DNA from 2 places in the Variovorax multivorans genome. Region 1 is predicted to be linked to the other one. Evidence: riboswitches for the same ligand, from Rfam matches in the RefSeq annotation. Region 1 holds a riboswitch; the other holds the start of a gene.

Region 1 (5,856 bases):
GTCTCCATGCCGAAGCTCCTTGCGAGGGCTGCGTGGCCCTGCGTGAGCAGCTCCATCGCGGCGTCGAGCAGCGCGGGCGCGATCATGAAACCGTGGCGGTACAGGCCGTTGATCTGCAGTACGCGCGGCTGCGGCTGGCGGATGGCGGGCAGGTTGTCGGGCAGCGTGGGTCGGCACTGAGTGGCGATCTCGACGATGCGCGCTTCGGCGAAGCCGCTGTGCACGGCATAGGCGGCGCTCAGCAGTTCGAGCGTGGAGCGCACGCTGGCGGGCGACATGTCTTCAGACTCGATCTCGGTCGCGCCGATCACGAACAGGTTGCCGGGCTTGGGCGCAATGTAGAGCGGGTAGCGCGGGTGAACGAGGCGGGTGGGGCGCTGCAGGCTCACTTCGGGCGCATGCACGCGGATGACTTCGCCGCGCACGCCGCGCAATGCGCTCCACTGGGGCTTGGCGCCGAGGCCGCGGCAGTCGATCACCCAGTCGGGCTGGCCCGTCGTGCCGGGCGAAAAGTCTGATGGTGCGTGCGGCGATTGCCAGTGCAGCGTGACACGAGGGTTGTCTTGCAGCGTCGCAAGAAGCGACGCCAACAGCGCGCGGTTGTCGAGCTGGCCTTCGCCCGGCAGGAACACGCCCTGCGCAAAGCGCTGGCCCAGCGAAGGCTCCAGCGCTGTGATGGCCGGGCCGTCGAGCGTCTGCATCGGCGCGAGTTCAGGCACCTGCGTGCCGGTGCTGGCGAGCACGCGTGCAAGCCGCGCTGCTTCGGCGCTGTCCTGCCGATGCCAGAGCACCAGCGTGCCTTCGCGCTGGAAGAACACAGGTTGCGCCAGCGAGGCCAGCAGTTCGGGCCAGCGCGAGAGCGCGTGCTGCCCCATGCGCACGACCGACGCCGGCGCCACGGCCGATTCAGCAAGCGGCGCAAGCATGGCGGCTGCCACACGTGCTGCAGCGCCTCCGGCATCGGGGCCGCCGGCTTCGAACACGTCGACCTTGCAGCCGGCCTGCGCGAGCGTTACCGCCATCAGCCGGCCCATGAGGCCCGCGCCGAGGATGGCGGCCGATTGAAAAGGAAGGCTCACAGCCGTGCTCCTTCGCATTGCCGATACCGCCGATAATTTTCGGCATGACCCAAGGACCTACCCAGCGCTACGCACGCGTGCTCTCCATCGCCGGCTCCGACAGCGGCGGCGGTGCCGGCATCCAGGCCGATCTCAAGACCTTCGCTGCCCTCGGCTGCTACGGCATGACGGCCATCACCGCGCTCACCGCGCAGAACACGCTCGGCGTTTCGGGCATTCACGGCGTGCCGCCCGATTTCCTCAAGGCGCAGATCCAGGCCGTGGTGGAAGACATCGGCGTCGATGCCGTCAAGCTCGGCATGCTGCATGCGCCCGAGGTGGTGGAAGTGGTGGCCTGGGCCATCGACCGCTACCAGCTGAAGAACGTGGTGCTCGACCCTGTGATGGTCGCCACCAGCGGCGACCGCCTGATCGCAGCCGAGACGGTGCAGGTGCTGGTGCGCGAACTGTTCCCGCGCGCCGTGGTCGTCACGCCCAATCTCGACGAAGCCGCCTTGCTGATCGGCCATGCCATCGATGGCGTCGATGCGCTCGATGGCGCGGCAAACGAGTTGCTCGCACTCGGCGCGAAGGCCGTGTTGCTCAAGGGCGGTCATTTGCCGGGCGACGAAGTGGTCGACGTGCTCCTGCAATCGGGCGGCGAAAGAAGGCGGCTGGCCTCCAGGCGCATTGCCAGCCGCAACCTGCACGGCACGGGATGCACGCTGTCGTCCGCCATTGCCGCGCACCTTGCGTTGGGTGCGGCGCTGCCCGAGGCGGTCGAACGGGCGCGTGCCTACATCCTCGGCGCGATGGCTGCCGGTGCGGATGTGAAGATCGGCGCGGGTCATGGCCCCCTCAACCACGGCTTTGCGCCAGTTCCGACGCACCGCCTGCCGTTGTCAGCTTCGGCCGGCTGAGCCAGGCCAGAACGAAGGTCGCCGCCAGCGTCGGCAGGGCAGAGCCGAACTGCGGCGCCCACTTGGCGAGCGCGTGGTACGCCGCGATGCCCGCGATCCAGATCAGCGCCGCACCGAGATCGATCTGGCGCGTGCCGGCCGGCGACACAGACTGGCCGCTGCCCAGCCGCCCGATGATCACGCCGTACAGCGGCACGAACACTGAGCTGAGCAGCAGCAGGAAGGGCTCCAGCGTGTGCATCGGCAGTACCAGCGCCAATGCGATGCACAGCGCGGCCAGCAGCAGGCCCCAGCGCTTCACGCTCCAGCGCGGCAGCAGGCTGTGCGTGGAGACCGAGCCCGAATAGACATCGCCATACGCGTTGTCGAGCTCGTCGATCAGGATCAGGCCCAGCGCCACCAGCCCGCCCTGCGCCAGCAGCAGCGCGGTGACGAGGCTCACGCCGGGCTCGGCCACGCTCACCACCATCACGCCCAATGCGTAGCACCAGATGTTCGCCAGCGCATAGCCGATCCAGGTGCCGCTGAACGCGCTGCCCAGCCCTCCGGCATTACGTTTGCCATGTCGCGCGTAGTCGGCCACCAGCGGCAGCCACGACACCGGCATCGCAATCACGAGGTCGAGCGCGCTGAACATGCCCATCGTGCCGTCGCCCAGGCGCGCCCAGAAGGCGTCCAGGCCCTTGGCCTGAAGCCGCGTCGCGAATTGCCATGTGAGCCAGATCAGCGACAGCACCACCAGCGGCAGGCCGAAGCGGCTCACGAAGCGCCGCACCAGCCTGACCATCGAACCCGCGAGCAGCGCCAGCAGCACCGCGCCCCACAGCAGCGTGGTCAGCACGCCGCCCCAGGCGGTGCCAAGCGAGGGGCCGACCACCGACTGGCCGATGGCCTGCGTGCCTTCCCGCATGATGACCAGCTCGAAGGTGGTCCAGCCCACCAGCTGCACGATGTTGAGCAGTACCGGCAGCCGCGCGAAGGCGCTGCCGTAGGTGGCGTGCATCAGGCCGGCGCTGGCCAGGCCGCTCTCGCAGCCCAGTCGCGCGGTCCAGGCCAGCAGACCGGCGCCGACGCAGGAGCCCAGCACGATGGCAATGACCGCATCGCGCGTGCCCACAGCCGGCACCAGGTAGGCGCCGATCTGCATCACCAGCAGGCCCACGCCGAGGCTGAACCAGAGCGAAGCATGGTCGTGCCAGCCAAACACGCGCTGGGACGCGGGCAGCGGCGTCAGCGCCTCGTTCGAGACGATCGCGTCGTTGTTGTTGTCGTTTGCCATCCATTTGCTCCAGTGCAAAAGGTTTGGCAGGTGGGCGGGGCCCCAGTGGCGCAGCCATCACGCGAGAGAACGTGAGAGGCCACCGGACCAGCTTCCCTGCGCGAGGATTACCTCAATCAGGTTCAAAGGGACTTTCTCAGCCGGACGGCAAGCCGCCCAACACCCCTAGCAAGTACGCCGCGAGGAACCCACGGCGCGGGCCGGAGTTTATCCCCTGCGGGGAAGTCGCAACAGCATGCGTGCCTTTGCGAGGAAGGGAAAACCCGTAGAACGTGCGCAGGCCACGAGAGAATCGGCGCCCAAAGAAGAACTGCCAATCAAAGAAACGGGAGCGCGCGCCGATAAGCGAGCAGGAACAAGAAATGAAGAAAGACTTGCATGGCAGATAGGGATTTCGCTGGCTCCGGCCTGCGCCGCTTCAGGGTCGACGTAGGCACCATCATCTGCGCCGTCGCGCTGTTGCAGTCGCTGCTGCTGGTGGCATTCGGCTACTGGGCCGCGGAGAAGCTGGTGTCCAGGGTGGGCACGGCCTCGCACAAGATCAACCACGACCGGGTCGAGGACAACGTGCTCGCCTTCCTCGCCAAGACCGAGGGAGTCATCCGCTCGATCGCCGACTCGCCCAGCGTGCACGCCACCGGCGAAGATGGCGAACAGACCGCCGAAATGCTCTGGACCATGCTCGAGCAGACCCCCGAGCTCGATAGCATCAACGTGGCCACCGACGACGGGCATGTGCTGATGGCCGTGCGCTACCCGACCCCGGCCATCCGGCAGGTTCTGCGCGGCCCCGACTTCAGCACTGAAACCTGGCAGTACAAGCGCTCGCCCGACGCCGAGGGCGGCGATGCGAAACAGCGCTTCGCTACGACGGCCATCTCGGCCTACCGCAGCGACTTCGATCCCGAAAAGCGCACTTGGTATCGCGAGGCTATGAAGGCGCACGGACCCGTGTGGACCCAGCCTTTCCTGATGAGCGACTCACGGGAGCTCGCAATCGGCCATTCATTGCCCAGCGCACGTGTCGACGACGAGGGTCACACACGCCAGCTGGTAATCGACGGCAACGTGTCGCTGGGGCATCTGTCGAAGCTCGTGCGCATCTTCGGCGCGCTGGGGACCGGCGAGAGCGCCTTGCTGAGCTCCGACCATCACGTGATTGCGCGCAGCGACCACCCCGACCCCGTGCGCCGGCTGGAATCGCCCGACAGCGGCGTGCTCGGCGCCCTACATGCACACATGCTCGCCGCCAGCACGGCGGACGGCGCTGACGACATGGCTTTTTCCATCGAGCACGAAGGGCGCCGCTATCTCGTACAGACGTCGCACATACCGCACACCAGGTGGCAACTTGTCAGCTGGGAGCCCGAAGAGCTACTACTGGGCGGCCTGCAGCGCATGGTGCTGTGGTCATTGCTTCTGACACTGAGCTTTCTCGGCATCGCGCTGTTCATCTCGCTGCGGCTGTCGAAGCTCGTGACCCAGCCGATCGAAAACCTCGCGCTCGTCGCGCGCCGCATCGGGCGGCTGGAGCTCGACAACCTGCCGCTCGAGCCGAGCCGGGTGCTGGAGATCCAGCATCTGAACCAGGCGTTGGACGAATCGGCGCGCAGCCTGCAGGCCTTTCGCAAGTTCGTGCCGGTGGACATCATCCGCCAGCTCGTTGCCGAGGGCCACGCGCTGGCGCCCAGCGGCTCGCCGCGCCGCATCACCGCGATGTTCACTGACGTGGAGGGCTTCACCACCATCTCCGAATCGATGGAAGCCGATGTGCTCGTGAGGCAATTGACCGAGTACTTCAACCTGGCGGCCGGCATCTTTGCGCGGCATGGCGGCGTGGTCGACAAGTTCATGGGCGACGGCATCATGGTGTTGTGGGGCGCGCCCTCCGATCTGGAAGATGCGGAATACCGGGCCTGCATCGCGGCGCTCGAACTGCATGCCGAAATGGACGTGCTCAACGGCAAGTGGCGTGACGAAGGCCTGCACGAATTCCGCACGCGCGTAGGCATCCACACCGGGCACGTGATCGCCGGCGTGCTCGGGTCGAGCAACCGGCTGTCTTACACCGCCATCGGTGATGCGATCAACGCGGCAAGCCGCATCGAGGGCGCCAACAAGGAACTGGGCACGCGCACGCTGATCTCGGAGACGACATTCGAGGGACTGGGCGGGCGGCTCGCCACGCGCCGCATCGAGGAGATGGCCGAGCTGCGCGGCAGGCAGACGCGTATGGTGCTGTACGAGCTGCTGGGGCCTAGGCAGCCCTGACCCTGCGCGCGAACGCCTCCAGCCCGTCGATGGTGATCTGGATGTGCCGCTCGAAGCTGCTGTCGAGCGGCACGGTGGTGCCGTTGTCCCATCGCAGGATGAAGGCCTTGTTGGCCAGTTGCGCCAGGTTGCGCGTGAGCACCGGGTGGTCGAGCGGGCGAATCGTGTGCACGCGCTCGCGCAGCTCCTCGGCCCAGGCCTGGGTGTTGTCCACGGGCAGGGGCGAGAACTCCATCGTCAGGAAGCCCAGCATCGCCGCGATCACGCAGTTGTAGGCCTCCAGCAGCGGCTCGCCCTCGAAGCCGGCCTCGGTCAGCGCCGCCAGCAC
Region 2 (5,856 bases), on a different contig from region 1:
GGTCACGCGCGTGGCGCGGCGCCTCGACTGCAGCACGAAGGTGATCGGGTCGTGGTGCTGGTGCCACTGCGCATAGCTGTCGAGATTCGCGGGGTCCATGTGCAGCGCCACGCGCGCGCCGAAGCTGCCGCTCGCGGCGTCCCACACGAACGAGGCGAACTGGTCCGCGTGCAGCAGGTCGAGCAGCGCCCAGCCCAGGTGCTCGCGGATCTCCTGCTCGCCGCGGTCTTCCGCCAGCAGCGTGAAAACGCCGCGCAATGCGTGCTGTTCAGAGCCTGTGAGGTACATACATCGCCGACTTTCTCGAGGGAGCCGTTGTAACGCTAACGTTTAGCAAGCGCCGCGCCAAGGGTGGATGCCCGCGAATGCATGCGCCGCGCGGTCATGTATATCGCGCAGAATCGACGGCTGCCCGGCCATGCCATCGACAACTCCCATCACCGAACACGCATCCAGGCCGCTGCTGAAGCGGTTCCGTGACTATTGGATCGAGGCGCCCAACGCCAATCCGCTGGTGGACCAGAGCCTGGCGCGCGCCTATGTGATCGACACGCGGGACACGCCGTTGTCAGCCGCCGTCACGGCCGCGGTGTTCTGGATCCTGTTCCTCGTTCTCACCGGCAACCGCGGCACGCTCGTGTGGGCCGTGCTGGTGCACGCGATGCAATGGAACATGCACCGCCACCTGCACCGGCTGGATCCGGCCGCCATCGATGCAGCCACTGCCGCGCGCACGCGCCGGCGGCTGGAGTTGCGCATGCTGTTCCCGGGGCTGGTGTGGGCGTTGGCGCCGTGGCTGTTCTTCCCGCATGGCGACCTTGCCCACATCCTGCTCATGTACTTCTTCGTGAGCGGCACGACCAGCGTGATCATTGCCGCGCTTGCCCAGTGGTGGCTGGCCGCCTTGTGCTTCGGCGTCCCGGTGTTCCTGAGCCTGGCGCTGCGGCTGGTGCTGGAGCCGGGCAGCGTGACGGTCATCATGGGGTGCCTTGCGGTGTCGCAGCTGGTGGCGGCCCTGCACTATGCGCGCAAGCAGAACCGGCTGATCGTCGGCTCCATCGAGAACGGCTTCGAGAACGCGCGCCTGGCCGAAGCGCTGTCGCGCCAGCTCGACCACGTGGCACAGCTCGCCGCGCAGCGCGCCCGCATCTTTGCGGCCGCCAACCACGACCTGCGCCAGCCCATGCATGCGCTGGCCATCTTCGTCGACGCGCTGGACACGCGCAATCCGCCCACGGCCGAGAACCTGCGCTTCATGCGCGACAGCGTAGATGCCCTGCGCGGCTCCATCGATGCGCTGCTGGACATCGCGCAGCTCGACGGCGGCGTGGCGCCCGTTCGCCCCGAGCCGATGCGCCTGCAGCCGCTGTTCGATGCGCTGCACGGGCGCTTTGCGGCGCTGGCCGCGGCCAAGGGGCTGCGCCTGCGCGTGCGCCCCACGCAAGCCGCGGTGCAGGCGGACGCGCGCATGCTCGCGCGGCTGCTCGGCAACCTGGTGGACAACGCGATCAAGTACACCCCCTCGGGCACCGTGCTGGTCTGCGCCAGGCATGTGACGTCGGGCGCTTGGCGCATCGAGGTGCGCGATTCCGGCGTGGGCATCGACGCGCGGCACCAGGCGCAGGTGTTCGAGGAGTTTTTCCAGATCGACAACCCCGGGCGCGACCGCAGCCGCGGGCTCGGGCTGGGCCTGTCGCTGGTGGCGAGCATGGCGCAGGTGATGGGTTCGCGCATCCGGGTGCGCACCGCACCGGGCCGCGGCAGCACCTTCTCGCTGGTGCTCGACGAGACGGCCGCGCCACCGGCAGATGACGACCTGGCCGTGCCGGCCGGGCCAACGGAAGAAGCTGCCGCCCTTCGCATCCTGGTGCTCGACGACGAGCAACCCGTGCGCGAGGCCATGCGTTCGCTCCTGTCCGCCTGGGGCCACGAGGTGGTGCTGGCGGCCAACCCGCGCGAAGCCTTGCAGCAGGCCGGCGTGTTCGACCTGATGCTGAGCGACCTGCGCCTGGGCAGCGGCCTCTCGGGCCTGGCCGCCGCGCAGGCCCTGCAAGCGGTCGGCAAGGCACGCAACGTGGTCGTCCTCACCGGCGAAACCGCGCATGCGACGCGGGCGGAGGTCGAGCGCGCAGGCTATGCGCTGATCTACAAGCCGGCAGGTGCGCAGGCCCTGCAGGAAGCCATTGCCGCAAGCCGGCCTGCCTAGCCTCGGGGCTTGCCCCATCGGCACCTTGCCCGCAAGGTGTTCCAATAGCGGTCTTCATGAGCGCCAACGATCCCACCACCGGACCTTGCCCCTGCGGCCGTACAGACCGCCGCGACAAGCCCATCGGCTACGCCCTGTGCTGTGGCCGCTATCTCGACGATTTCGGGAACACGCCCGCGCCCGACGCCGAATCGCTGATGCGTTCGCGCTATTCGGCCTTCGTGCTGGAACGCGGCGAATATCTGCTCGCCACCTGGCACGCGTCGAAGCGGCCGGCCTCGATCGAGTTCGAGCCGGGCGTCAAATGGCTGGGACTGGACATCCGCTCGCGCTCGGTGCTCGATGCGGACCATGCCGAAATCGAGTTCGTCGCGCGCCAGCGCAGCGCGGCCACGGGCGCCGCCACGCGCCTGCACGAGCGCAGCCGCTTCGTGCGGGAAGGCGATCGCTGGTACTACCTGGACGGCGACCTGCAAGTACCCCTGGGTTGACGCACCGGGCCGAGGCCCGCACAATCGGCCCCGCTCCGGGGTGCACGCATGTGGCGTGCTGAGATGGCAAAGCAGCCGACCCGCGAACTTGATCCGGGTCATACCGGCGTAAGAAGAGCTGCACTCCCTGGCTTCGGTCCGTCACTCCCCCTTCCGTGACGGGCTTCCCGAAGCCCACCGAGCGATTGCGGAGCACCCTTTCCTCAACAAGGAGTGCCTCCGATGAATGCCCCCGACAAGTTCACCACGCTGCTTTCGCTCACGCGCGAGCCCTTTCCCGCGTCGCACAAGTGCGTCATTCCGGGCAGCCGGTCCGACCTGTTCGTGCCCGTGCGCGACGTTGCACTGACCAACGGCGAGACCGTGTCGCTCTACGACACCTCCGGCCCTTACACCGACCCGAAGGTCGAGATCGACGTTCGCCGCGGCCTGCCCGACGTGCGCGGCGCCTGGGTGCTGGAGCGCAACGACACCGAAAGTTACGAAGGCCGCTCGCATCACGCGCTGGACGACGGCGCCAAGAACGAAGACCGCGATGCGCAACGCCTGGCCGAACTGCGCGCCGGCGCATCGGCACTGCAGCGCACGCCGCGCCGCGCGAAGTCGGGCGCCAACGTCACGCAGATGCACTACGCGCGCCGCGGCATCGTCACGCCCGAGATGGAATACGTGGCCCTGCGCGAGAACGGCAAGCGCGAGTGGATGGCCGAGTACCTCGCCAACGAAGAGCGCGCCAGGCGCGTGATGGGCAACCCGATGGGCGCGACCATTCCGCGCATCATCACGCCCGAGTTCGTGCGCGACGAAGTGGCCCGCGGCCGCGCGATCATTCCCGCGAACATCAACCACCCCGAAGTCGAGCCGATGGCCATCGGCCGCAACTTCAAGGTGAAGATCAACGCCAACATCGGCAACTCGGCCGTCACCTCGAGCATCGAGGAAGAAGTCGAGAAGCTGGTGTGGGCCATTCGCTGGGGCGCCGACAACGTGATGGACCTGTCGACCGGCAAAAACATCCACACCACGCGCGACTGGATCGTGCGCAACTCGCCGGTGCCCATCGGCACGGTGCCCATCTACCAGGCGCTCGAGAAGGTGGGTGGCGTTGCCGAAGACCTGACCTGGGAGATCTACCGCGACACGCTGATCGAGCAGGCGGAGCAGGGCGTCGACTACTTCACCATCCACGCCGGCCTGCGCCTGCCGTTCATTCACCTCACGGCCGACCGCATGACGGGCATCGTGTCGCGCGGCGGCTCGATCATGGCCAAGTGGTGCATCGCGCACCACAAGGAGAGCTTTCTCTACACGCACTTCGAAGACATCTGCGACATCATGAAGGCCTACGACGTGAGCTTCTCGCTCGGCGACGGCCTGCGTCCCGGCTCGGGCGCCGATGCCAACGACGAGGCGCAGTTTGCCGAGCTGCGCACGCTGGGCGAACTCACGCAGATCGCATGGAAGCACGACGTGCAGACCATGATCGAAGGGCCCGGCCACGTGCCGATGCACATGATCCAGTCGAACATGGACGAGCAGCTCAAGCACTGCCACGAGGCGCCGTTCTACACGCTCGGGCCGCTGACCATCGACATCGCACCGGGCTACGACCACATCGCCAGCGCTATCGGCGCGGCCATGATCGGCTGGGCCGGCACGGCGATGCTCTGCTACGTGACGCCGAAGGAACACTTGGGGCTGCCGGACCGCGACGACGTGAAGCAGGGGATCATTGCCTACAAGATCGCCGCGCATGCGGCGGATGTGGCAAAGGGGCATCCGGGGGCTCGCTCGCGCGACGACGCGCTGAGCAAGGCGCGCTTCGAGTTCCGCTGGCAGGACCAGTTCAACCTGGGCCTCGACCCCGACACGGCGCGCGAATTCCATGACGAGACGCTGCCGAAGGATTCGAGCAAGGTGGCGCACTTCTGCTCGATGTGCGGGCCCAAGTTCTGCTCGATGAAGATCACGCAGGAAGTGCGCGAATACGCAGCGAAGAAGGGCGTGGCCGAGGCGGCCGCCATGGCCGAGGGCATGGAAGAGAAGTCGAAGGAATTCATGGCGGGCGGCGGCGAAATGTACATCCCGATCCGTTCGATAGCCTGAGCTTCCTCCTGCGAAAAGGGGGCGTTGCTACCATGGGGTCAATCACCGAACTCCGGCACCGCAATGACCCCCTTTCCTTTTTCCGCCGTTCTCTTCGATTGCGACGGCGTGCTCGTCGATTCCGAACCCATCACCAACCGCGTGCTCGCCGAAATGCTCGGCGAGCTCGGTTGGCACATCACGACCGAGGAATCGATGAACACCTTCACCGGCAAGGCGGTGAAGGACGAGGCTGCGCTCATCGAGACGAAGACCGGCGTGAGGATCACCGACGACTGGCTCAAGACCTTCCGCGCCCGCCGCAATGAGGCACTTGAGCGCGACCTCGTCGCCATTCCCCACGCGCCCGCCGCCATCCGCGAAATCCATTCAAGGCTCAAGGGCCGCATTGCCTGCGCATCGGGTGCAGACCGCCACAAGGTCGAACTGCAGCTTGCCAAGGTCGGCATGCTCGACTATTTCCAGGGCCGCATCTTCAGCGGACACGAGATGCCGCGCTCCAAGCCGTACCCCGACGTGTACCTCGCCGCGGCGGAAGCGCTCGGTGTCGACCCGAAGCGCTGCGCCATCGTCGAAGACACCGTTACCGGCGCAATGGCCGGCGTGGCTGCAGGAGCCACTGTGTTCGGCTACAGCACCGGCGAATCGGGCCACAGCGGCCCCGGCCCTCTGCTGAGCGTGGGCGCGGTGAAGGTGTTCAGCGACATGTCCGAACTGCCGGCGCTGCTTTCGGGCTACGGGCTGCAGGCGGCCTGAGTTTCTGGTGGAATGCAGGGCGCAACTCCCGAGCCGCAGGAACCACTTCCCATGACTTCCGAATACAAAACCGAGCAGCCCGATCGCAGCGAGATCGACGCGCTCACCGGCCCCGCCGTGGTCGAGTTCGGCACCAACTGGTGCGGCATCTGCAAGGCCGCGCAGCCGAACATCGCCGAGGCCTTTGCCAAGTACCCGGATATTCGCCGCATCAAGGTCGAAGACGGCAGCGGGCGTCCGCTGGGTCGTTCGTTCAACGTGCGCCTGTGGCCTACGCTGGTGTTCATGCGCGATGGC

What was found. A riboswitch is a leader RNA that binds a small molecule or an ion and turns the genes downstream of it on or off. The one in region 1 is predicted to bind thiamine pyrophosphate.
Region 2: it holds a riboswitch for thiamine pyrophosphate, as region 1 does, so the genes downstream of both, thiC (phosphomethylpyrimidine synthase ThiC) here and ACSFCA_RS13195 (purine-cytosine permease family protein) in region 1, are expected to answer to the same signal.

What each region holds. Positions count from the first base shown of each region.
Region 1 is NZ_JBPJZL010000004.1:590,550-596,405, forward strand. It holds gene ACSFCA_RS13185 (FAD-dependent oxidoreductase) at 1-1,079, opposite strand, end outside; gene thiD (bifunctional hydroxymethylpyrimidine kinase/phosphomethylpyrimidine kinase) at 1,124-1,978, shown strand; gene ACSFCA_RS13195 (purine-cytosine permease family protein) at 1,917-3,257, opposite strand; TPP riboswitch at 3,334-3,434, opposite strand; gene ACSFCA_RS13200 (adenylate/guanylate cyclase domain-containing protein) at 3,636-5,528, shown strand; gene ACSFCA_RS13205 (TetR/AcrR family transcriptional regulator C-terminal domain-containing protein) at 5,515-5,856, opposite strand, start outside.
Region 2 is NZ_JBPJZL010000019.1:48,268-54,123, forward strand. It holds gene ACSFCA_RS32345 (helix-turn-helix transcriptional regulator) at 1-288, opposite strand, end outside; gene ACSFCA_RS32350 (sensor histidine kinase) at 419-2,206, shown strand; gene ACSFCA_RS32355 (YchJ family protein) at 2,263-2,697, shown strand; TPP riboswitch at 2,724-2,829, shown strand; gene thiC (phosphomethylpyrimidine synthase ThiC) at 2,920-4,803, shown strand; gene ACSFCA_RS32365 (HAD family hydrolase) at 4,867-5,559, shown strand; gene ACSFCA_RS32370 (thioredoxin family protein) at 5,611-5,856, shown strand, end outside.